Regions from separate parts of the Streptomyces sp. NPDC059247 genome, predicted to be linked through region 1. Evidence: riboswitches for the same ligand, from Rfam matches in the RefSeq annotation. Region 1 holds a riboswitch; each other region holds the start of a gene.
What was found. A riboswitch is a leader RNA that binds a small molecule or an ion and turns the genes downstream of it on or off. The one in region 1 is predicted to bind thiamine pyrophosphate.

Region 1 (7,528 bases):
GAACCGGTGTGCACCACCACGCCCCGCGCGCCGATCTCCCGGCCGCGGCGCAGCGAGTGCCGCATCGACTCCACCGACTTCTCGGCGGTCGCCTCGGTGTGGGAGCCGAAGTTGATCAGATAGGGGGCGTGCACCCAGGCCGAGAGCGACTCCTCCTCGCACCCGGCCCTGAACCGTTCGTCCTGCGCCGGGTTGCCGGGCGGGGTGGCCCAGCCGCGCGGATTGGCGACGAAGACCTGCACGGCCTCGGCGCCCAGCTCACGGGCGTAGCCGAGACCGACGGTGGCGAGACCACCGGCCACCGGGACATGACCGCCGACGGGGTTGCGCAGCACTTCTACAGTCCCTTGATCGTGAGGATGACGGTGGAGCCCTCGGGCGCGGTCGAGCCGCCCTCGACGGACTGTCCCGAGACGGTGTCGCCGAGATAGGGGAAGGTCTTCTTCACCTCGACCTCGAAGCCCGCGTCCTCCAGGGCGGTCCGCGCGTCGTCGGCGGTCTCGCCGGTCACGTCCGGGACCTCCACGGACCGGGGGCCCTTGGAGAGGGTCAGGACGATCGTGTCGCCCCCGGCGGCCCTGCTGCCCTCGGCGAGGGACTGGGCGGCGACCGTGCCCGGGTCCTCGGGGGAGTGGATCCGCTCCGGGGCGACCCGGACGGTGAGCCCGGCCTCCCGGAGTCCGGCCGTGGCGTCGTCGGCGGTCTCGCCCGTGACGTCGGGCACGTCGATCGGCGCGCCCTTGCTGACCACCAGGGCGACGGCCGAGTCGGGCGCCCGCTCGGTGCCGGGCTCGGGGTCGGAGCCGATCACGGCGCCCTGGGCGACGGTCTCGCTGAAGGACCGGGTGACCACCCCGACCGCCAGGCCCTCCCGCTCCAGGGCGCGCCTGGCCTCGGCGAGCGGCTGGTCCTTCAGGCGGGGCACCTTCACGACCTGCGGGCCCCTGGACAGGGTGAGGGTGACCCGGCCGTTGTTCCGCAGGCGTTCGCCGGGGGCGGGGTCGACGGCCATGACGGTGCCGCGCTCGTACACGTCGCTGAAGGCGCGCCCGGTCGAGCCGACCTCCAGGCCCGCCTCCGTGATCCGCGCGGTCGCGGCCGTCTCGGTCTGGCCGAGGACGGCGGGGACGCGGGTGAACTGGCCGGAGTTGATGTACCAGACGCCCACGCCCAGACCGAGGGCGAGCAGCACGCCGACGACCAGCAGCAGGGGGCCGTTCGGGGGACGGCGGCGGGCGGTCGCGGGCGGCGGCTCCGGGACCGGCATCCGGCCGGTGCGCGCCACCGGCCGCTCGTCGGCCGGGTCCTCCACGGCGCGCGCGATCACACTGGTCCGGTCCTCGGAGCCGCCGCGTTCCCCGGACCGGGAGCGCGGCGGCTCCGCGTCCAGCTCCTCGTCGGTCAGCCGGGCGCGGGCCTCCCGCGCCAGGGCGAGCAGGGCGACGGCGTCGTACGGGCGGGCCCCGGGGTCACGGGCGGTCGCGGCGGCGGTCAGCCCGTCCAGTGCGGGGGCCAGCCCGGGGACGGTCCGGGAGGGCGCGGGCACGTCGGTGTGCAGGTGCTGGTAGAGCACCTGGGCGGGGGTGTCGCCCGCGTGCGGTTTGCCGCCGGTCAGCATCTCGTACAGGACGACACCGCAGGCGTACACGTCGGCGCGGGTGTCGGCGGTGCCGTGCTCGATCTGCTCCGGCGCCAGGTAGGAGACCGTGCCGAGGACCGAGCCGGTGGTGGCGGTCGCCGAGCCCACCGCCCTGACCAGGCCGAAGTCGGCGACCTTGACCCGGCCGTCGTCCCCTATCAGGACGTTCTCCGGCTTCATGTCCCGGTGCACGAACCCGGCCCGGTGGGCGGCGCCGAGCGCGGCGAGGACCGGCTCCAGGATGTCCAGGGCGGCCCGGGGCGCCAGGGCCCCGCGCTCGCGCAGCACGTCCCGCAGGGTGCAGCCCTCGACGTACTCCATCGCCAGATAGACGTACGCGCCCTCGGCGCCCTGGTCGAAGACGCCGACCACGTTCGGGTGGGAGAGCCGGGCGACGGACTTCGCCTCCCGGATGAACCGCCCGACGAACTCGGCGTCGACCGCGAGGGCCGGGTGCATCACCTTGAGCGCGAGGACGCGGTCGAGACGGGTGTCGACGGCCCGGTAGACCGTGGCCATCCCGCCGACGGCGATGCGCGCGTCGACGCGGTAGCGGCCGTCGAGCAGCCGCCCGACGAGGGGGTCCTGAAGGGTCGTGTCCACGGCGTCGAGTCTACGAGCCGCGGGCCCGGCACCCGCCCTGCCGCCGGGTACCGGGGCACAGCTGTGACGAGCGTCCCGCCGGGGCGCTCAGAAGGCCGGGCGCTCCGGGTCCAGGTCGGCCCGGCCCGTCACCGGGGAGGACGCCTCCGCGAAGTGGCGGCGCGGGATGCGGCCCGCCCGGCGGGCCAGCCGTCCCGCCTCGACCGCGTGCCGCATCGCCGACGCCATCAGGACCGGCTCCTGCGCCCGGGTCACCGCCGAGGCCAGCATCACCGCCGCGCACCCCAGCTCCATCGCGAGCGTCGCGTCCGACGCGGTGCCCGCGCCCGCGTCGAGGATCACCGGCACCCCGGCCCGTTCCACGATCAGCTCGAAGTTGTGCGGGTTGCGGATGCCGAGCCCGGAGCCGATGGGGGAGCCCAGCGGCATGATCGCCGCGCAGCCCACGTCCTCCAGCTTCCGGGCGAGGACCGGGTCGTCGTTGGTGTACGGGAGCACGGTGAACCCGTCGTCGACGAGGGTCTCGGCCGCGTCGAGGAGTTCCTCGCCGTCCGGCAGCAGGGTCCGCTCGTCGGCGACGACCTCCAGCTTGACCCAGTCGGTGCCCAGCGCCTCCCGGGCGAGCCGGGCGGTCAGGACCGCCTCGCCCGCGGTGAAACAGCCCGCCGTGTTGGGCAGCACCCGGATGCCGAGCCGCTCCAGGACGGAGAGGACCGAGCCCCGCACGGTCGGGTCGAGCCGCCGCATGGCGACGGTGGTCAGCTCGGTGCCCGAGGCGGCCAGCGAGCGCTCCAGGACGTCGAGGCTGGGGGCCCCGCCGGTACCCATGACCAGCCGAGAGGAGAACTCCGCGCCGCCGAGGACGAACACGTCGTCGGACATCGCGCTCAGCCCCCCTGGACCGCGGTGAGGACCTCCACCCGGTCGCCCTCGCCGAGCGGGGTCGTGGCCCACTGGCCGCGCGGCACGACCGTCTCGTTGAGGGCGGCGGCGACCCCGGTGCGGGCCGTGGTCAGGGTGGCGACGAGGGCGTCGAGGGAGAGCGGGCCGGGCAGCTCGCGCGCCTCCCCGTTCACGGACACGATCATGCGGGCTGCTCCTGGCGTACGGGAGGGGCGGGGGAGAAGCGGCGGGGGGAGAAGGGGCGCGCCTCCTCGGGGAGGACGCCGGTGGTGAGGACCTCGGCCATCACGTCGCCGGTGACGGGGGTCAGCAGCACCCCGTTGCGGTGGTGGCCGGTGGCCAGGTGCAGGCCGGGCAGGGCGGTGGGGCCGAGCAGGGGCGCGTTGTCGGGGGAGCCGGGGCGGAGCCCCGCCAGGGTCTCGGTGAGCGGCAGCTCGGTGATGCCGGGGACCAGTTCGTGGGCGTCGCGCAGCAGCTCGTACACCCCGCCCGCGGTCACCGTGGTGTCCCAGCCGAGTTCCTCGCTGGTGGCGCCGACGACCAGCTCGCCGTTGGCGCGGGGCACCAGGTAGACGTGGCTGCCCCGGACGACGGCACGGACCGTCCGGGACAGGAAGGGGGCGTACGCGGCCGGTATCCGCAGCCGCAGGACCTGGCCCTTGACCGGGCGCACCGGCGGGAGGACCTCCTCGGGCACGCCCGCGAGGCGTCCGCTCAGACTGCCCGCCGCGAGCACCACCTGGTCGGCGGCGAGGTGCCCGCCGTCGGCGAGCACGGCGCCGCGCGCCCGGTCGGCGGTGGCCGTCAGGCCGTGGGCCAGGGTGCGGTGGAAGACCACTCCGGCGCGTTCGCAGGCGAGGAGGAGGGCGGCGGCGAGCCTGCGCGGGTCGACCTGGTGGTCGCCGTCCACCCGCAGTCCGCCGCGCACCCCGGGCGCGAGCATCGGTTCGAGACGGCGGCACTCGCGTCCGCTGAGCCATTCGGAGGCGAGTCCGCAGCGGGTCTGGAGGGCGTGCAGCTCGCGCAGATGGGCCCGGTCGTCGGCGTCGAGGGCGACGGCGAGGGTGCCGCAGGCGCGGTGGCCGACGTCGTGGCCGGTGGCCTCCTCCAGTTCGGCGACGAAGGCGGGGTAGCGCGCGGCGGAGGCGAGGTTGAGCCCCAGGAGGGTCTCCTCGCCGTAGTGGAGTTCGGTGACGGCGGCGAGCATCCCGGCGGCGACCCGGGCCGCTCCGCCGCCGGGGTCGGGGTCGACGACGGCGGTGCTCAGTCCGCGCCGCGCGGCCCGCCAGGCCGTGACCAGGCCGATGATGCCGCCCCCGACCACGAGGACATCGGAAGAACGCATGGGCGTCCAGCCCCTCCCTTCGCCGGCATGACCCGGATCAGGTTCGTACGGTCGGAGGCCGTCCCAGCCTCCCTCTCAGCCCGGTGCGTCCGGGCTCCCGCGAGTGCTTTACGACCGCCAGACTAGCCCGCCGGCCGGGTGGCCACAGGCCCCCGCCCCACCCCGACTTCCTGACGGTTCGTCAGGTGCGTAGGGTGGCCGGGTGAGCGAGCAGAAGCGGGACCAGCAGCACGTCGTGATCGTCGGCGCCGGGATGGCGGGCGTCCAGACCGCCGTCGCCCTGCGCGAACAGGGCTTCACCGGCCCCGTCACCCTCATCGGCGACGAACCCCACCGGCCCTACGACCGGCCCCCGCTCTCCAAGGCGGTCCTCCTCGGCGAGGCCGAGGACTCCGCCTTCGACATCTCCTTCGACGACCTCGACGTCACCCTCCGCCTCGGCCTGGACGTCACTGGACTGCGCGCCGACGCCCACGAGATCGACACCGGGGAGGGACCCCTCGGCTACGACGTCCTCGTCCTCGCCACCGGCGCCCGCCCCCTCACCCTGCCCGGCACCGAGGGCGTCCCCGGGGTCCATCTGCTCCGCACCCTCGACGACGCCGTCCGCCTCGGCCCCGTCCTGGCCCGCCGCAGCGCCGTCGTGGTCGTCGGCGCGGGCTGGATCGGCGCCGAGTTCGCCACCGCCGCCCGCGCGGCCGGATGTCCCGTCACCGTCGTCGAGGCGGCGGACCTCCCCCTCGCCGGGGTCCTGCCCGCCGAGATCGCCGCCCCCATGGCCGAGTGGTACGGGGCGAGCGGCGCCGAACTCCTCACCCGCGCGCGCGTGGCCACCGTCGCACCCGGCCGGGTCGTCCTCGCCGACGGCCGCGAACTCCCCGCCGAAGCCGTCGTCGTCGGCATCGGGGCACGCCCCGCCACCGACTGGCTCACCGGCTCCGGCATCGCCCTCGACCCGAGCGGCGCCGTCACCGCCGACGACCGGCTGCGCACCTCCCTGCCCGATGTGTACGCCGTCGGCGACTGCGCCTCCTTCCCCTCCGCCCGCTACGGCGAACGGCTCCTCGTCCACCACTGGGACAACGCCCTCCAGGGCCCGCGCACCGTCGCCTCGGCGATCACCGGGACGGACACGGGGCCGTACGACCCCGTCCCGTACTTCTGGTCCGAGCAGTTCGGCCGCTTCGTCCAGTACGCGGGCCACCACGCCCACGCGGACGCGCTCGTCCGGCGCGGCGACCCCGCCGACGACGCCTGGTCCGTGCTCTGGCTGCGCGCCGGGGTCCCCGTCGCCCTGCTGGCCGTCGGCCGCCCCCGCGACCTGGCCCAGGGCCGCAGGCTCATCGAGACCGGCACCCCGGTCGACCCCGTCCGCGCGGCGGACCCCTCCGTGCCCCTGAAGGCGGCCGTCCGGTAGGGCCCGGCTACCGGCCGGCGGTCCGGGATGGCAGGCTTGTCCCCGTGACCCAGATTGACGTAAAGATCGATGCGCTCGTCCCCGCCTGGCTCTATGTGCCCGACATCGCGGAGATGCTCGACATCGACGTGACCCGCGTGCGACAGCTGATCAAGGAAGGCCAGCTCATCGCCGTCCGCCGGGGACCGAACAACTCCCTGCAGATCCCCGCCGCCTTCCTCCAGGAGGACCAGATCGTCAAGGGCCTCGTCGGCACCCTCACGCTGCTGCGCGACGACGGCTTCACCGACGAGGAGATGCTGGAGTGGCTCTTCACCCCGGACGAGAGCCTGCCGGGCACGCCCGCCCAGGCGCTCGGCGAGAATCGCGGCACGGAGGTGAAGCGCCGCGCCCAGGCGCTCGCCCTCTGACCCGGCACCGAAGACACCATCCGCGCGCGTCGCGGCGTCCGGCCCCGCCCGGGACCGACCGCCGCGCCCCGCGCCACCGACGGGGGGAACCCAACCGTGCCCACGCCTCGTGAGCAGCTCGCCGACGCCCGGCTCTACCTGTGCACCGACGCACGGAAGCGCCAGGGCGACCTGCCCGCCTTCCTGGACGCGGTGCTCTCCTCCGGCGTCGACATCGTCCAGCTCCGCGACAAGGGCATGGAGGCGGCCGAGGAGCTGGAGCACCTCGCCGTCCTCGCCGACGCGGTCCGCCGCCACGGCAAGCTCCTCGCGGTGAACGACCGGGCCGACGTCGCCCACGCCGTCGGCTCCGACGTGCTCCACCTGGGCCAGGGCGACCTGCCCGTGCCCGCCGCCCGCGCGATCCTCGGCGACCGGGTCCTGATCGGCCGCTCCTGCCACGCCGAGGACGAGGTCGCCGCCGCCGTCGCCGAACCGGGCGTCGACTACTTCTGCACCGGCCCCTGCTGGCCCACCCCCACCAAGCCGGGGCGGTACGCGCCGGGCCTCGGCCTCGTGCGGTACGCGGCGGAGCTGGCCCAGGACCGGCCCTGGTTCGCCATCGGCGGCATCGACGCGACCAACCTCGACGAGGTCCTGGACGCGGGCGCCCGCCGGATCGTCGTCGTCCGCGCGATCACCGAGGCGGACGACCCCGGGGCAGCCGCCGCCGCCCTCGCCGAGCGGGTCCGGGAGCGCGCCCCGCAGGTCTAGGGCCTGTCTCCACCCCCCCCGGACCCCTTCCCCGCCCCGGCCCCGGGCGACATCCGGCCCGAGTCCGGACACGCCCCGATCCGTCCGTCTGTCCGAAAACATGTCCATCCATCGGACGTCCGGTACGCGGCCCGCCGTGCCCCGTCTAACCTGCCGTTATGGCCCTTGGTACCGCTTCCGTCCGCTCGGACCGTGCCCGCACGGTCCGGGACATCCTCGCCTCCGGCGGCACGTCGTACTCCTTCGAGTTCTACGCCCCCCGGACCGAGAAGGGCGAGCAGGTGCTCTGGAACGCGATGCGGCGCGTCGAGGCGGTCGGACCCAGCTTCGTCTCCGTGACCTACGGCGCCGGTGGCTCCACCCGCGGCGGCACCGTGAAGGCCACCCAGAAGATCGCCTCCGACACCACGCTGACCCCGGTCGCGCACCTCACCGCCGTCGACCACTCGGTCGCCGAA
Region 2 (7,528 bases), on a different contig from region 1:
CACCGGAACCTCCGACGGGGCGCCACCCCACCGCCGTCCCGCCCCTGCCCGTGGGCCGGGACGGCCAAACCGGCCGACGCACCGGCCTCTACCCTGGACTAGACCTTCCCAAATCGGGCGAATCAACCAGTGAACCCGGAGTGGACCCGGATTCACCACCCCTGGTGCGTCACACAGCACGACCCTCATTCCTATGATGGGCGCACGACATCGCGGGCCACCCCCACCAGGCCGGTCCGCGATGTGCAGGGCATCGCGACGGTGGTGGAGGGGTCCATGACTCAGGGGGCCGGGCAGGAGCCCGTGGCGCGCACGGCGACATTGCGTGACTTCCGAGTACCGCCGTACGCGCGCGTGCCCGTACAGGGCCACGCCTCCGAGCCGACCTCCGGGGAACCGCTGCCGGTCCCGCCACCGGTCGAGGCCCCGCCAGCCGAGCAGCCGCACCACACGGCGCCCGAGCGCCCCCCGGCCCCCCCGCACCCGGTCGACCACGACCCCCGTACGGCCCCGATGCCCACCACCGCGCCCGAGCAGCCGTGGCACCCGGGACACCCGCACGCCCCGGCCGCCCCGGGACAGCAGGACCAGGCCGACCACGCCGCCGGACACCAGCTCCCCCCGTACCCGTCCGAGCCGCCCCGGCACCCCGCGGGACCCCCGCCCAGCGCCCCCCCGCCCTCCGAGCCGACCCTGCTCCTCGGCCACCGCACCCCGCCCGCGTACCCCGCCCCGGCCGCCTCCGCGATCGTCTCCGTCGCCACCGGCCACCCCGGCAACGCCTTCCCGGACGGCGAACTCCCCGAGGGATACACCCCGACCGAGCGCGACCTGCCCGTCATCGGCCCCGGCGACACCCTCCGGCTCTCCGTCGCCCCCGAGGCCGTCACCGCGGCCGAACCCTCCTCCGGGAACGGCGAGGGACCCGGCCCGCTCTTCGTCGTCGGTGACGTCCACGGCTACCTCGACGAACTGACCTCCGCCCTCCACGCCCAGGGCCTCATCGACGAGAACGGCGACTGGTCCGCCGGGAACGCCCGCCTCTGGTTCCTCGGCGACTTCACCGACCGGGGCCCCGACGGCATCGGCGTCATCGACCTCGTCATGCGCCTGTCCGCCCAGGCAGCGGCTGCGGGCGGCTACTGCAAGGCCCTCATGGGCAACCACGAACTGCTGCTCATCGGCGCCAAGCGGTTCGGCGACACCCCGGTCAACTCCGGCGCGGGCACCGCCACCTTCCAGGCCGCCTGGCTGCTCAACGGCGGGCAGAAGCACGACATGGACCGCCTCCAGGACGTCCACCTCCAGTGGATGTCCCGGCTCGACGCCGTGGTGCGGGAGGACGACCACCTCCTGCTGCACTCCGACACCACCGCGTACCTGGAGTACGGCGAGACCATCGAGGACGTCAACGACACGGTCCACGAACTCCTCAACCGGAACGACGCCGACGAGGTCTGGGACCTCTTCCGCAAGTTCACCAAGCGCTTCGCCTTCCGCGACGAAGGCGGCCCGCAGGCCGTGCGGGAGCTGCTCTCCACCTACGGCGGCCGACGGATCGTGCACGGCCACAGCCCCATCCCGTACCTCCTCGGCCAGGTCGGCGCGGAGGACGGCGAGGACGACACCAGACCGGTCGTCGACGGACCGCACGTCTACGCCGAGGGCCTCGCCATCGCCATGGACGGCGGAGTGACCATGGCCGGAAAACTCCTGGTCGTCCAACTGCCCCTGACCGGCTGACGCGTCACCCTGCGCATCCGGGGACGTCGAATTCCGGAAACACCCTGTCAGCCCGTGGGGCCCCCGTCCTACCATCGGGGTCCATTGGTAGCAGGCTCTCCTCCGTTTCCGCTCGACCGACCGTTCGCCACGGCTGATCCGCGGCCACGGACCATCGGGGGATGCACATGAACGTGGCTCCGCACCTGCTGACCGAGGACCGCGCCGAGTACGAGCGGGTCCTCGACGACGCACTGAACACCGCCCGCACCCGTCCGGATCTCGACGGAGCGGGCGACCGCCTCACCCTCGTACAGCTGCGTGCCCTCACGCTGAACGCGACCACTCTGGTCACCAGCGCGGCGGCGAGCGAGTACGAGCACTACGTGAAGGTCCGCGAGCAGCACCGCGCGGCCCTCGGCAGCCGCCCCTCGACCGCCGACCGTCCGGGACCGGACGGCGCGGGTGTCGTCGCCGTCCTCACCGTCATGGTGCCCGTCCTCGCGGGCGCGGCGGCCGTCATCCTCCTGCTGACGGGCGCGGTCCTGCACGCCCTCACCCCGACCGTGGCGTTCGGCGCGACGCTGCTCACCGCCGGTCTGGTCTTCGGGACGGTGGCCGCGGCGGGACTGCTCTGCGCCGCCGTGGGACTCCTCGTGACGGCCCTGCGCAACGGCCCCGCGGAGGTGGGCGAGGACGTCGTGGAGGACGAGCTGTCCCGCGCCCGGGAGGCCTGGCGCCTGGCCCTCCTCGAACGCGGGATCGTGCCCTTCCTCCACGACGTCCTCGCCGCCGCCGCACCCGGGCCCGACACCCCGGACGGCTGAGACCGGTACCGGTACCGGTCTCAGCGACGGCGGTGGATCAGTCCGCGAGCGGGAGGTACACGCGGTTGCCGCTCGCGGCGAACTCCTGGGACTTCCCGGCCATCCCCGCCTCGATCTCCTCCTGGGTACCGCCGTGCTCCCGCCGGATGTCCTGCGAGATCTTCATCGAACAGAACTTCGGCCCGCACATGGAACAGAAGTGCGCCGTCTTCGCGGGCTCCGCGGGCAGCGTCTCGTCATGGAACTCACGCGCGGTGTCGGGGTCGAGCGCCAGGTTGAACTGGTCCTCCCAGCGGAACTCGAACCGCGCGTCGGACAGCGCGTCGTCCCATTCCTGCGCGCCCGGATGCCCCTTGGCCAGGTCCGCCGCGTGCGCCGCGATCTTGTACGTGATGACACCGGTCTTCACGTCGTCCCGGTTCGGCAGCCCCAGGTGCTCCTTGGGCGTGACGTAGCAGAGCATCGCCGTGCCCCACCAGGCGATCATCGCCGCGCCGATGCCGGAGGTGATGTGGTCGTACGCGGGCGCCACGTCCGTCGTCAGCGGACCGAGCGTGTAGAACGGCGCCTCCTCGCAGATCTCCTGCTGGAGGTCGATGTTCTCCTTGATCTTGTGCATCGGGACGTGCCCGGGGCCCTCGATCATCGTCTGCACGTGGTGCCGCTTGGCGATCGTGTTCAGCTCGCCGAGCGTGCGCAGCTCCGCGAACTGCGCCTCGTCGTTGGCGTCCGCGATCGAACCGGGGCGCAGTCCGTCGCCGAGCGAGTACGTGACGTCGTAGGCCGCGAGGATCTCGCAGAGCTCCTCGAAGTGCGTGTAGAGGAAGTTCTCCTTGTGGTGCGCGAGGCACCAGGCGGCCATGATCGAGCCGCCGCGCGAGACGATGCCGGTCTTGCGGCGCGCGGTGAGCGGCACGTACGGCAGGAGTACGCCGGCGTGCACGGTCATGTAGTCCACGCCCTGCTCGGCCTGTTCGACGACCGTGTCCTTGTAGATCTCCCAGGTCAGTTCCTCGGCCCTGCCGTCGACCTTCTCCAGCGCCTGGTAGAGCGGCACGGTGCCGATCGGTACGGGGGAGTTGCGCAGGACCCACTCGCGGGTGGTGTGGATGTTGCGGCCGGTGGACAGGTCCATGACCGTGTCGGCGCCCCACTTGGTCGCCCAGGTCATCTTCTCCACCTCCTCCTCGATGGAGGAGGTGACGGCGGAGTTGCCGATGTTGGCGTTGACCTTCACCAGGAACCGCTTGCCGATGATCATCGGCTCGATCTCGGGGTGGTTGACGTTCGCGGGCAGCACCGCGCGGCCCGCCGCGATCTCCTCCCGCACGACCTCGGGGGAGACGTTCTCCCGGATCGCCACGTACTCCATCTCCGGGGTGATCTCGCCCCGGCGGGCGTACGCGAGCTGGGTCACCGCCCTGCCCTCGCGGCCCCGGCGGGGCAGCCGGGGCCGGCCGGGAAAGACGGCGTCGAGGTTCTTGAGCCCGCCGCGCGGCGAGGTGTGCTTGATGCCGTCGTCCTCGGGGCGGACCGGGCGCCCCGCGTACTCCTCGGTGTCACCGCGCGCGACGATCCAGTTCTCGCGCAGGGCCGAGAGGCCCCGCCGCACATCGGTGTCGACGGTCGGGTCGGTGTACGGGCCGGAGGTGTCGTACAGCGTGACGTCCCGGCCGTTGGTGAGGTGCACCTGACGGACCGGCACCCGGAGGTCGGGGCGCGAGCCCTGGACGTACCCCTTGTGCCAACCGGGCGTGCGCTGCTGCCCGTCGGCCCGGTTCTGGTCGGAGGCAGGCGTGCGTGCATCCTGAATGGTCATGAGACCGATCTCCCTACGCCGGCATTACCCGGTAACAGGTTCGGCGGTCGGCGCAGCCCTTTCCCGTACGTACATCAGTACGCGCGTACGGTGATCAGCGCCCTCTCAGCCCGGTGCTCCGAGCTCCCGCGTGTGCAAAGGTGCCACCACGCTAGCGCCATCCCTGGCGTGCTGAACAGTGGGCCCCTGCCGTTCTTGCGATGATCGGTCGGTGACTTCCCCCCATCAGACCCCCGAACCGCACGGCCACGGGCACGGCCATGGGCACAGCCACAGCCACGGTCCCGCCGCCCCGGTCTCCCGCCATCTGCGCAAGGTCATCGCCGCGATCCTGATCCCGTTCGCCACCGCCGTGGTGGTCGGTCTGGTGGTGCTGTGGCCGGGCGGCACCCCGGCGCACGAGCGCACCGGAGTCGGCTTCGACCGGCAGACGGAGCAGGGCAAGGTCGTCTCCGTGCAGTACGTCGACTGCGCGTCGGTCAATGCCGGGCAGGTCCCGCCGACCGGAGACACCTCCACCCCGGAGGGGCGCGAGGCCGTCGACTCCCGGCGGGGGCAGTGCGCGAAGGCGACGGTCGAGGTCGCCAGCGGGCCGGAGAAGGGGCGGCGGTTCACCGAGATCGTGCAGCCGGACGCGCCCCGTCAACTCCACCAGGGACAGGGCGTGGTGGTGGCGTACGCCCCCGACGCGCCCCACGATCTCCAGTACTCCGTGACGGACGTCAACCGGAAGCTGCCGATCGCCCTGCTCGCGGGGATCTTCGCGCTCGCGGTGGTGCTCGTCGGACGGCTGCGGGGCCTGATGGCGCTCGTCGCGCTCGTCATCAGCTTCCTCGTGCTGACGTTCTTCATCCTGCCCGCGATCCTGGAGGGATCGAATCCGCTGGTCGTGGCGGTGGTCGGATCGAGCGTGATCATGCTGGCCGCGCTCTATCTGTGCCATGGCCTCTCGGCCCGCACCTCGGTCGCGGTGCTCGGGACGCTGATCTCGCTGCTGCTGATCGGTCTGCTCGGGTCGCTCTTCATCGACTGGGCCTCGCTGAGCGGCAACACCGACGACAACACCGGACTGATCCACGGCCTCTACCCGGACATCGACATGTCCGGTCTGCTGCTCGCCGGAATCATCATCGGATCGCTCGGTGTGCTCGACGACGTCACGGTCACCCAGACCTCGGCCGTCTGGGAACTGCACCAGGCCGACCCGGACATGGGGCCGCGCGCGCTGTACCGGGCCGGGATCCGGATCGGCCGCGACCACATCGCCTCGGTGGTGAACACCCTGGTGCTGGCGTACGCGGGCGCCGCCCTTCCGCTGCTTCTCCTGTTCTCGATCGCGCAGAGCAGCATGGGGACGGTGGCCAACAGCGAGTTGGTCGCCGAGGAGATCGTCCGGACCCTGGTCGGCTCGATCGGACTGGTCGCCTCCGTGCCGCTCACCACGGCGCTCGCGGCCCTGGTGGTCTCCGCCGACCGGGAACGGGCCGGAGGCGCGGGGCGTGCCGGGGGGCCGACGGCGGCCGGTGACCGTACGGGAGCGGGCGCCCGGAGGGCGACTGGCGCGCGGGGCGGGCGCCGTCGCCGCGCCAAGTGAGGGCCGCGGGACGGCGGGTACCGGCGAACAGCCAGGACAGGAGGCCCGTTCACACCGGTCGGTACGGGAAAGGTGTCACCGTGCTGGTGGGTACGGGGACGGTGAGGGCGTCGTCGTGCGGGACGCCCCGGGCGCGGGGGAAGATGTCGGCCCCGTGCCGGGTGGTGGGCGCCGGTCAGGCCGCCGGGCCCGCGCTCTCCTCGGCGAGGATGCGGCCGAGCGCGGCTTCCAGATTGTCCTCGAAGTCGCCCAGGTTCCGTTCCTGACCGAGCGGGACCAGCTTGTCCGTGCGGTCGAGGAACGCGACGAGCGGTGGCGCGCTGGCCCGGAACAGGGCCCGGTCGCTTCCGACCTGGAGCCTGATGGAGACGTCCGAGAGACCCTCCGGCTCCGTCGGGGCGATGTGCACATCGCCCTCCCCGCTCGGCCTGTTGATCCCGTCGAGCAGCAGTTCCCGGCCGAACGCCCAGGTCACCGGAGCGTCTCCGGGGAGATGGAAGGTCATCCGCACCGCGTAGGGATCACGGGTCTCGTACCGCAGTTCCACCGGGATCCTGAACGAGAGCTCCTCGGAGACGAGGAAGCTCATCAGGACCTCGGCCTGAACCGACTCTCGCATCATGTACCCCGCAGTAGATGAAGCAGTTGTGTAAACAGCTGCTGAAAGCTGTGACCGAAACGGCCAGGAATGATCCCCCGTGGCCCTCTTGACGCAATCGTGCTGTACGCGCTAGCAGATCACAAGGAGTGATTTTTCAGATACTGATAGAGAAAGCGAGGGAGTTGAAGAGCTTTCCGATCTCCATGCGTAGCCGCTCGATTGCTGGGAGCAACCGTTCTTCCTGGTGGAGGGGCAAGGAAATCGCCACAGTGGCGGCTGTGGAGCCTGCCGTGATGGGGATCGCGGCACAAACCGTGCCGAGCGCATATTCCTGACGCTCCACCAGGGGCTCCATTCGCCCCAAACCACCCAAACGCTCCAAAAGAGCACGATGGTTACGCAGCGTATACGGCGTGATGGCTTCGACCGGATGTCGGTCGAGGTGGTCTTGACGAGATTTCAGATCGAGTTGGCTCAACAGACACTGCCCGATCGCGTGGGCGTGCGCGGTCTCGCGGAAGTCGGCCCACTCCTCCACTGCGGGGGAGGAGGGGGTGTCCGCGACCGAGACGAGTTCGACCTCGCCGTCGCGGTAGAGGGCGAAGTAGACCGGCACACCGATCTCGTCCCGCCAGCGCGCCAGGGAGTCCTCGATCTTGATGCGACGATTCTGCACAGCTCCGCCACCGGCGAGCCGGACGGCTGCCTCCCCGAGGAGGAACACACCCTTCTCGCGGCGCAGATAGCCCTCATGCGTCAGGGTGCGCAGCAGGTGGTACGTGGTGGGCAGCGGAAGGCCCGTCTCACGGGCGAGCTGTTTGGCCGGAGCGCCGTCCGTGTGTGAGGCCACGGCCTCCAGGAGTCTCAGCGCTCGCTGCACCGAGCCGATCAGGGTAGGCGCAGAAGTCTGCGTAACCGTGGCCAAAGGTCACCCCCAGGCGAGACGACGGATGCACCGCACCCGC
Region 3 (7,528 bases), on a different contig from region 1:
GCGTGGTCGCCGCGGTCCTCTCCGGCACCTACGCGGGCGCCGCCCTGTACGCCTCGGGCCCGGCCTCCGGCGCCGTCGGACCGCTCACCGGCCTCGGCGCGGCCCTCGTCCTCGCCTGCACCACGGCCACCCTCCTGACCGCGGCCCTGGAGACCCGGCAGAGCCGGGCGGAGACCACCGGGGCCCTGCTCCGCACCGGCACCCCGCCGAACGCCCTGCGCAAGGCGGCCCTGCTCAGGGCCGCCGCCCTCGCCGCCGTCTTCGCCCCCCTCACCTGGGCGGTCGCCGAACTGGCGGCACTGCCGCTGAAGGGCTGACCCACCGAGTCCCGCCCCACCGGTGGACCGGTCCACCGGAAGACCGCCCCACCGGGGGCGGCGCCGACCGCGCCGCCCCCGCACCCACGTCCGGCGGGTGCCGGTGCGGAGCAGGGCCCCGGTGGCCTCCCCCGCCTCCGGCTACTTCCGGCTACTTCCGCCAGAGCAGGTGGTGGGTCACCTTGCCACCCGGGCTCGGCACCACATCGCGGTGGTACCGGTCGTCCAGCTCCTCCGGCGACTCCCACAGCCGCGAGCCCGAGCCCAGGACCACCGGCGACACCGCCACGTGCAGGGTGTCCACGAGACCCGCGTCCAGGAACTCCCGGACCGTCGCCGCCCCGCCCCCGAGCCGTACGTCCTTCCCGTCGGCCGCCTCCCGCGCCATCCCGAGCGCCGTCTCCGGATCGACGTCCACGAAGTGGAACGTGGTGTCGGAGAGCGTGAACGACGGACGCGGATGATGGGTCAGGACGAACACCGGGGTGCGGAACGGCGGCTCGTCGCCCCACCAGCCGCGCCACTGCTCGTCCCGCCACGGCCCGCGCTGCGGCCCGAACTTGTTCCGGCCCATGATCTCGGCACCGATGTTCCGGGAGTAGTCCCTGGTCAGATAGTCGTCGAGGCCCCGGCTGCCGCCCGGATCGGTCCGCATCGGCCAGCTCGCCGTGGCCCCCGCCCAGCTGAACATCGCCCCCGGGTCCGCGTGCCCGAAGGGCCGCTCCAGGCTCTGGCCCTCCCCCGCCCCGAACCCGTCCGACGAGACGTTGAAGTTCTGCACTCTGAGCAACTGCGCCACGGTTCTTCCTCCCGCGCGGTCGGCACGACGCCGACGGTCAGGAAACAGACTGCCCCGGAGCCCGGAACTCATCGCGCCCGGCTCACCCGTCCGGGCCCAGCACCACCACGTCCTCCACCCGGAACTCCACCCCGACCTCGGCACCCTCCTCCGGCGCCTCCCGCAGCGGCAGCTCCGCCTCCAGCGAAGGCCCGTCCCCCGGACACAGCCGTACCGCCACCCGGCTGCCCCGGAACGTCCGCGAAGCCACCCGCCAGCCCGCGCCCCCGGGCCCGGCCACGAGCCGCACCCCGCCCGGCCGGACGAGGAGCCGCCGCTCCCCCTGCGGCGAACCCCCGGGCACCGGCACCTTCCCCCACACGGTGTCCGCGACCCGCCCGCTCACCCGCGCCGCCACCACGTTGTCGAAACCGAGGAACCGGGCCACGAACTCCGACGCCGGACGCGCCCACACCTCCACGGGCGCACCCGTCTGGGCGATCCGCCCGTCCCGCATCACCACCACCCGGTCGGCCAGCGCGAACGCCTCACCCTGATCGTGGGTCACCGCCAGGACCGTCGTCCCCAGCCGTGCGAACAGCTCCCGCAGCTCCACCACGAGCCGCTCCCGCAGCCCCCGGTCCAGCTGCCCCAGCGGTTCGTCCAGCATCAGCAGCCGGGGGCGCGGCGCGAGGGCCCGCGCGAGCGCCACCCGCTGCTGCTCCCCGCCCGAGAGCGCGGCCACGGAGCGCCGTCCGGCGCCCGGCAGCCCGACGAGGTCGAGCAGCTCCGTGACCCGTTCCGCCCGCTCGGCCTTGGCGACGCCGTGCATCCGCAGCCCGAAACCGACGTTCCCGGCGACGTCCCGCTGCGGGAACAGCTGGTGGTCCTGGAACATCAGGCCCACGCCCCGCCGGTGCACCGGCACCCCGTCCTGGTCGGCCCCGGCCAGCAGCACCCGGCCGCCGTCCAGCGGCTGGAGCCCGGCCACCGCCCGCAGCAGCGTCGACTTGCCGCTGCCGCTGGGCCCCAGCACACAGACCGTCTCGTGCTCGGCGACCGCCAGGTCCACCGCGTCGAGCACGGCCCGCTCCCCGAACCGTACGGTCGCCCCTTCCAGTCTCAGCATCAGAACTCCCCGGAGGTCCGGTCGTTCCGGAGCCGTTCGAGCAGCAGCAGGGACACCGCGCACACCACCATGAGGATCGTCGAGAGGGCCATGGCCTGGCCGTAGTTGAGTTCGCCCGGACGTCCGAGCAGTCGCGCCACCGCCACCGGCAGCGTCGGGGCGTCGGGGCGGGCGATGAACACGGTCGCGCCGAACTCGCCCAGCGAGACGGCGAACGCGAACCCGGCGGCGACGAGGAGCGCCCGCCACACCATCGGCAGGTCCACCTCGCGCCAGGCCCGCCACGGCGACGCGCCGAGCACCGCCGCCGCCTCCCGCAGCCGCTCGTCCACCGCCCGCAGCACCGGCAGCATCGTCCGTACGACGAAGGGGACGCCGACCAGGGCCTGTGCGAGTGGTACGAGGATCCAGCTGGCCCGCAGATCGAACGGCGGCTCGTCGAGCGTGATCAGGAAGCCGAAGCCGACGGTCACCGCGGACACCCCGAGCGGCAGCATCAGCAGGGCGTCGAAGCCCCGGACGAGCCGCGCGGCCCGTCCGGCCCGTCCGGCCCGTCCGGCCCGCCAGGTCAGCGCCGCCGCCGCGAGTCCGCCGACGAGGACCGCGATGCCGGTCGCCGCCACCGCGTACCGCAGCGAGTTCCCGATCGCCTCCAGCGGCGGGACCAGGAAGGTGCCGGACTCGTCCAGCGTGCCGAGGGCCCGGTAGTAGCCGAGGCCGTACCCCTGGGGTCCGGCGAACGACCGCTCCACCAGCACCCCCAGCGGCAGCAGGATCAGCAGCGCGACCGAGAGCAGGACCCCGCCGAGCAGCGCCCACTGTCCGGCGCCGCGCGGTCGGCGCGCGGTCCGCTCCGGCGGCACGAGCCGCAGCGCCGTCTCCCGGCGCCGTACGGTCCTGGCGTGCACGGCCAGGATCAGGCCCACCGCCACGAACTGCACGAGGGTCAGGACGGCGGCCGTCGGCAGGTCGAGCAGCCGCGCGGTCTGCCGGTAGATCTCCGCCTCCAGGGTGGAGTACGCGCCCCCGCCGAGGATCTGCACGATGCCGAAGGAGGTGAACGTGAACAGGAAGACCATCAGCGCGGCGGCGGCCACCGACGGCACGAGCGCGGGCAGCGTCACCGTCCGCCACGCCGTCCACCGCGAGGCGCCGAGGACCCGGGCGGCCTCCTCCTGGCGCGGGTCCAGCTGGGACCAGAGCCCGCCCACGGTCCGTACGACCACCGCGTAGTTGAAGAACACATGGGCGAGGAGGATCGCCCACACGCTGGTGTCGAGCCGCAGCCCCCACAGCTCGTCCGTCAGCCCGTTCCGGCCGACCAGCGCGAGGAACGCGGTGCCGACGAGGACCGTGGGCAGCACGAACGGGACCGTGACCACGGCCCGCAGGACGCCCTTGCCCGGGAAGTCGAAGCGGGCGAAGACGTACGCCCCCGGCAGCGCGACCAGCAGGGTCAGCGCCGTCGACGCCAGCGCCTGCCAGAGGGTGAAACCGAGGACGTCGAGGATCTCCGGGCGGGCCAGGGTCTCCCCGATCCGGCCCGGCCGCCAGCCGCCGTCGGGCCGCAGCCCCCGGTCCACGATCGACACCACGGGCCAGGCGAAGAAGACCGCGAAGAACGCGACGGGCAGGGCCATCAGGCCCAGCCGCGTCACGTTCCCCCGGACGTCGCGCGCTACTTCACGACCAGCGACGACCACTGCTGGATCCACCCGTCACGCTTCGCGGCGATCTTCTCCGGCGCCATCGTCTCCGGCTTGTCGACGACCACGCCGTGCTTCGTGAACAGCTCGGGAAGCACCGCGTCCGTCACCACCGGGTTGACGAACATCTGGAGCGGCATGTCCTCCTGGAACTTCTTCGAGATCAGGAAGTCGATCAGCGCCTTGCCGCCCTCGGGGTTCTTCGCCCCGTTCAGCAGTCCCGCGAACTCGGTCTGCCGGAAGCAGGTGCCGGTGGACACCCCGGTCGGCGCCTCCGCGGGCCGCGGCTCGCCGTAGAGCACCTCGACCGGGGGGCTGGAGGCGTACGACACGACCAGCGGCCGGTCGCCCTTGGCCTGCTTGCCCCCGGCCGAACCGGAGAACTCCTGGTTGTAGGCCAGCTCCCAGCTGTCGACGGTCTTCACGCCGTTGGCCCTGAGCTTCGTCCAGTAGCCCGCCCAGCCGTCGTCGCCGTACTTCGCGGCGGTGCCGAGCAGGAAGCCGAGCCCCGGGGACGACCGCTCGGGGTTCTCCACCACGAGGAGGTCCTTGTAGGCGGGCTTCACCAGGTCGTCGAAGGTGACGGGCGGCGCCAGCTTCTTGTCCGCGAAGTACTTCTTGTCGTAGTTGACGCAGATGTCCCCGGAGTCGACCGGGGTCACCCGGTGCTCCTTGTCCAGCCGGTACGCGGCCGGGACCCGGTCCAGCCCCTTCGCCTCGTACGGGACGAAGATCCCGTTGTCGAGGGCGCGGGACAGCAGCGTGTTGTCGACGCCGAAGAAGACGTCACCCTGCGGAGAGCCCTTGGTCAGGATCTCCTTGTTCACCGCCTCGCCCGCGTCCCCGCTCTTGAGGACCTTCACGGTGAGACCGGTCCGCTTCGTGAACTCCGCCAGCACCTCCTTGGAGGCGTTGAAGGAGTCGTGGCTCACGAGGGTCACGGTCTTCGGCGCGGGCGCGCCGGACTTCCCCGCCGCGTCGCGGGCGTCGTCCGCCCCGCACGCGGCCAGCGTCGTGACGCCCAGCGCCGCGACGAGCGCGACGGCAGCCGCCTTCTTGGTGCTCACTGACATTCCTCCTGGGTGTGACCAGGAAGAGACGCGGCCCCGCCCACCCGGAGGTGGGCAGGGCGCAACAGCTCGAGTTACGACCGAACTTCCTACCCAGAATGACCTGGGCGAGGTTCAGAGGGTCTGCGGCCTGACGGTCACCGCACTCTCAGCGCTGTGGCGCTCCCCTGTCGGAATATGAAGATGTGTTCGACCTCAGCGTACAAGGTCAGCGCTCGGAGGCCGCCAGCTGTCCACAGGCGCCCTCGATCTCCTGGCCCCGGGTGTCCCGCACGGTCACGGGCACCCCGTGCCGGGCGATGGCCTCGACGAACGCCTTCTCGTCCTCGGGGCGGGACGCGGTCCACTTCGAGCCGGGCGTCGGGTTCAGCGGGATGAGGTTGACGTGCACCCGCTTGCCCTTGAGCAGCCGTCCGAGGAGGTCACCGCGCCAGGCCTGGTCGTTGATGTCCCGGATGAGGGCGTACTCGATCGAGATCCGGCGGCCGGACTTCTCCGCGTACTCCCAGGCCGCGTCCAGGACCTCCCGCACGTTCCAACGGGTGTTCACCGGCACCAGGGTGTCCCGCAGCTCGTCGTCGGGCGCGTGCAGGGAGACCGCGAGACGGCACTTGAAGCCCTCGTCGGCGAAGCGCAGCATCGCGGGGACGAGCCCGACGGTGGAGACGGTGATCCCGCGCTGCGAGAGGCCGAGGCCGTCCGGCTCGGGGTCGGTCAGCCGCCGGATCGCTCCGACGACCCGCTTGTAGTTGGCGAGCGGCTCGCCCATCCCCATGAACACGATGTTCGAGAGGCGGGCGGGCCCGCCGGGGACCTCGCCGTCGCGCAGCGCGCGCATCCCGTCGACGATCTGGTGCACGATCTCGGCGGTCGACAGGTTCCGGTCGAGCCCCGCCTGCCCGGTCGCGCAGAACGGGCAGTTCATCCCGCACCCGGCCTGCGAGGAGATGCACATCGTCACCCGGTCCGGGTAGCGCATGAGCACCGACTCGACCAGCGTGCCGTCGTGCAGCCGCCACAGCGTCTTACGGGTGGTGTCGTCGTCGCAGGACAGGTGCCGCACCACCGACATCAGGTCGGGCAGCAGCTCCCCGGCCAGCTTCTCGCGCGAGGCGGCGGGGATGTCGGTCCACTCGGCGGGGTCGTGCGCGTACCGCGCGAAGTAGTGCGTCGACAGCTGCTTGGCGCGGAAGGGCTTCTCGCCGATGGCGGCGACGGCTTCCTTCCGCTCCGCGGGCGACAGGTCCGCGAGGTGCCGCGGCGGCTGCTTGGCACCGCGCGGGGCGACGAAAGTGAGTTCTCCGGGGGTCGGACGGGCCACGACGGGCGTCTCCTCAGGACGACGAGGTCTGGCACCACCCGACGGGCGGGGAACCACGGCGGCACACTGCCGGAGCCGGGACCTCAGGATCACCCCCGCGGCAGCGGGGCGTACGAAGGGCTCGCGACGCGGTGCGCCACGAGCCCTTCCAGAGTACCCGCTGTCCGTCAACCCGTTCCGACGAAGAGCGCGAGCAGCAGCCAGACCACCGGCGCCGTCGGCAGCAGCGAGTCCAGCCGGTCCATGATGCCGCCGTGCCCGGGCAGCAGCGTGCCCATGTCCTTGATGCCCAGGTCCCGCTTGATCATCGACTCGCCGAGGTCGCCGAGCGTCGCGCTCGCCGCCACCGCGAGACCGAGGACCAGGCCCTGCCACCAGACGCCGTCGTCGATCAGGAACTGCATACAGAGCGCGCCCGCCGCCATCGCGAACACCACCGCGCCGACCAGGCCCTCACGGGTCTTTCCGGGACTGATCCTCGGGGCCAGCTTGTGCTTGCCGAACCGCCAGCCGATCGCGTACGCCCCGGTGTCGCTGACCACGGTCAGGAGCAGGAACGTGAGCACCCGCCGCGGACCGTCGTCGGCGGCGAGCAGCAGCGCCACGAAGGTCGCCAGGAACGGCACGTAGAACGCGGCGAACACTCCCGCCGTGACGTCCTTCAGATACCCCTCGGGGGGCTCCGTCATCCGCCACACGAGCACCGCGAGCGCCGTCAGGGCCATCGCCACCCAGGCGCCCTCGGCACCCCGGAGGTAACCGGCGACGACCATCGCCGCGCCGCCCACCGCGAGCGGCACCAGCGGAGCCCTGATCGCCTTGCGCTCCTGGAGGCGGGAGGTCAGCTCCCACAGGCCCACGACCACGGCGACCACGAGCACGCCGACGAAGGCCGGCTTCCAGAACAGCGACGCGATGATGACGACGCCGAGTCCGACCCCGACCCCTATGGCAGCGCCCAGATCGCGCCCCGCGTTCTTCTTCTGCCGGGGCTCCGAGGGCGGCCCGGACGGCGGAGGCGGGGCGGGGCTGGGCATGGGCTCCTGCGGGTGCTCGTGCGGCGTCTCGTCACGGAACAGGGGACCGCTCGGGTGAGCGGCCCCCCGGCCGTGATCGTCCTGGAATCCGCCGGCGGGAACGTCGGGCACGATGGGCATGGGGCGAGTCTGCGGTGCCCCGTGCCGATCGGGTGCGGGACCCGCCGGGA

Region 2: it holds a riboswitch for thiamine pyrophosphate, as region 1 does, so the genes downstream of both, thiC (phosphomethylpyrimidine synthase ThiC) here and thiO (glycine oxidase ThiO) in region 1, are expected to answer to the same signal.
Region 3: it holds a riboswitch for thiamine pyrophosphate, as region 1 does, so the genes downstream of both, ACFXGN_RS24385 (thiamine ABC transporter substrate binding subunit) here and thiO (glycine oxidase ThiO) in region 1, are expected to answer to the same signal.

Annotation. Positions count from the first base shown of each region.
Region 1 is NZ_JBHYZW010000003.1:352,428-359,955, reverse strand. Features, by position in the region: gene ACFXGN_RS08670 (deoxyribonuclease IV) at 1-332, opposite strand, end outside; gene pknB (Stk1 family PASTA domain-containing Ser/Thr kinase) at 338-2,242, opposite strand; gene ACFXGN_RS08660 (thiazole synthase) at 2,330-3,124, opposite strand; gene thiS (sulfur carrier protein ThiS) at 3,130-3,330, opposite strand; gene thiO (glycine oxidase ThiO) at 3,327-4,490, opposite strand; TPP riboswitch at 4,488-4,601, opposite strand; gene ACFXGN_RS08645 (NAD(P)/FAD-dependent oxidoreductase) at 4,693-5,907, shown strand; gene ACFXGN_RS08640 (Rv2175c family DNA-binding protein) at 5,952-6,317, shown strand; gene thiE (thiamine phosphate synthase) at 6,414-7,070, shown strand; gene metF (methylenetetrahydrofolate reductase [NAD(P)H]) at 7,229-7,528, shown strand, end outside.
Region 2 is NZ_JBHYZW010000002.1:211,923-219,450, forward strand. Features, by position in the region: gene ACFXGN_RS04870 (metallophosphoesterase) at 277-1,743, shown strand; gene ACFXGN_RS04875 (hypothetical protein) at 1,905-2,549, shown strand; gene thiC (phosphomethylpyrimidine synthase ThiC) at 2,587-4,368, opposite strand; TPP riboswitch at 4,362-4,508, opposite strand; gene ACFXGN_RS04885 (YibE/F family protein) at 4,580-5,962, shown strand; gene ACFXGN_RS04890 (SsgA family sporulation/cell division regulator) at 6,138-6,581, opposite strand; gene ACFXGN_RS04895 (IclR family transcriptional regulator) at 6,718-7,443, opposite strand.
Region 3 is NZ_JBHYZW010000015.1:72,745-80,272, reverse strand. Features, by position in the region: gene ACFXGN_RS24405 (hypothetical protein) at 1-317, shown strand, start outside; gene ACFXGN_RS24400 (dihydrofolate reductase family protein) at 469-1,116, opposite strand; gene ACFXGN_RS24395 (ABC transporter ATP-binding protein) at 1,199-2,224, opposite strand; gene ACFXGN_RS24390 (ABC transporter permease) at 2,224-3,864, opposite strand; gene ACFXGN_RS24385 (thiamine ABC transporter substrate binding subunit) at 3,903-5,003, opposite strand; TPP riboswitch at 5,069-5,179, opposite strand; gene rlmN (23S rRNA (adenine(2503)-C(2))-methyltransferase RlmN) at 5,209-6,321, opposite strand; gene ACFXGN_RS24375 (phosphatidate cytidylyltransferase) at 6,489-7,528, opposite strand, start outside.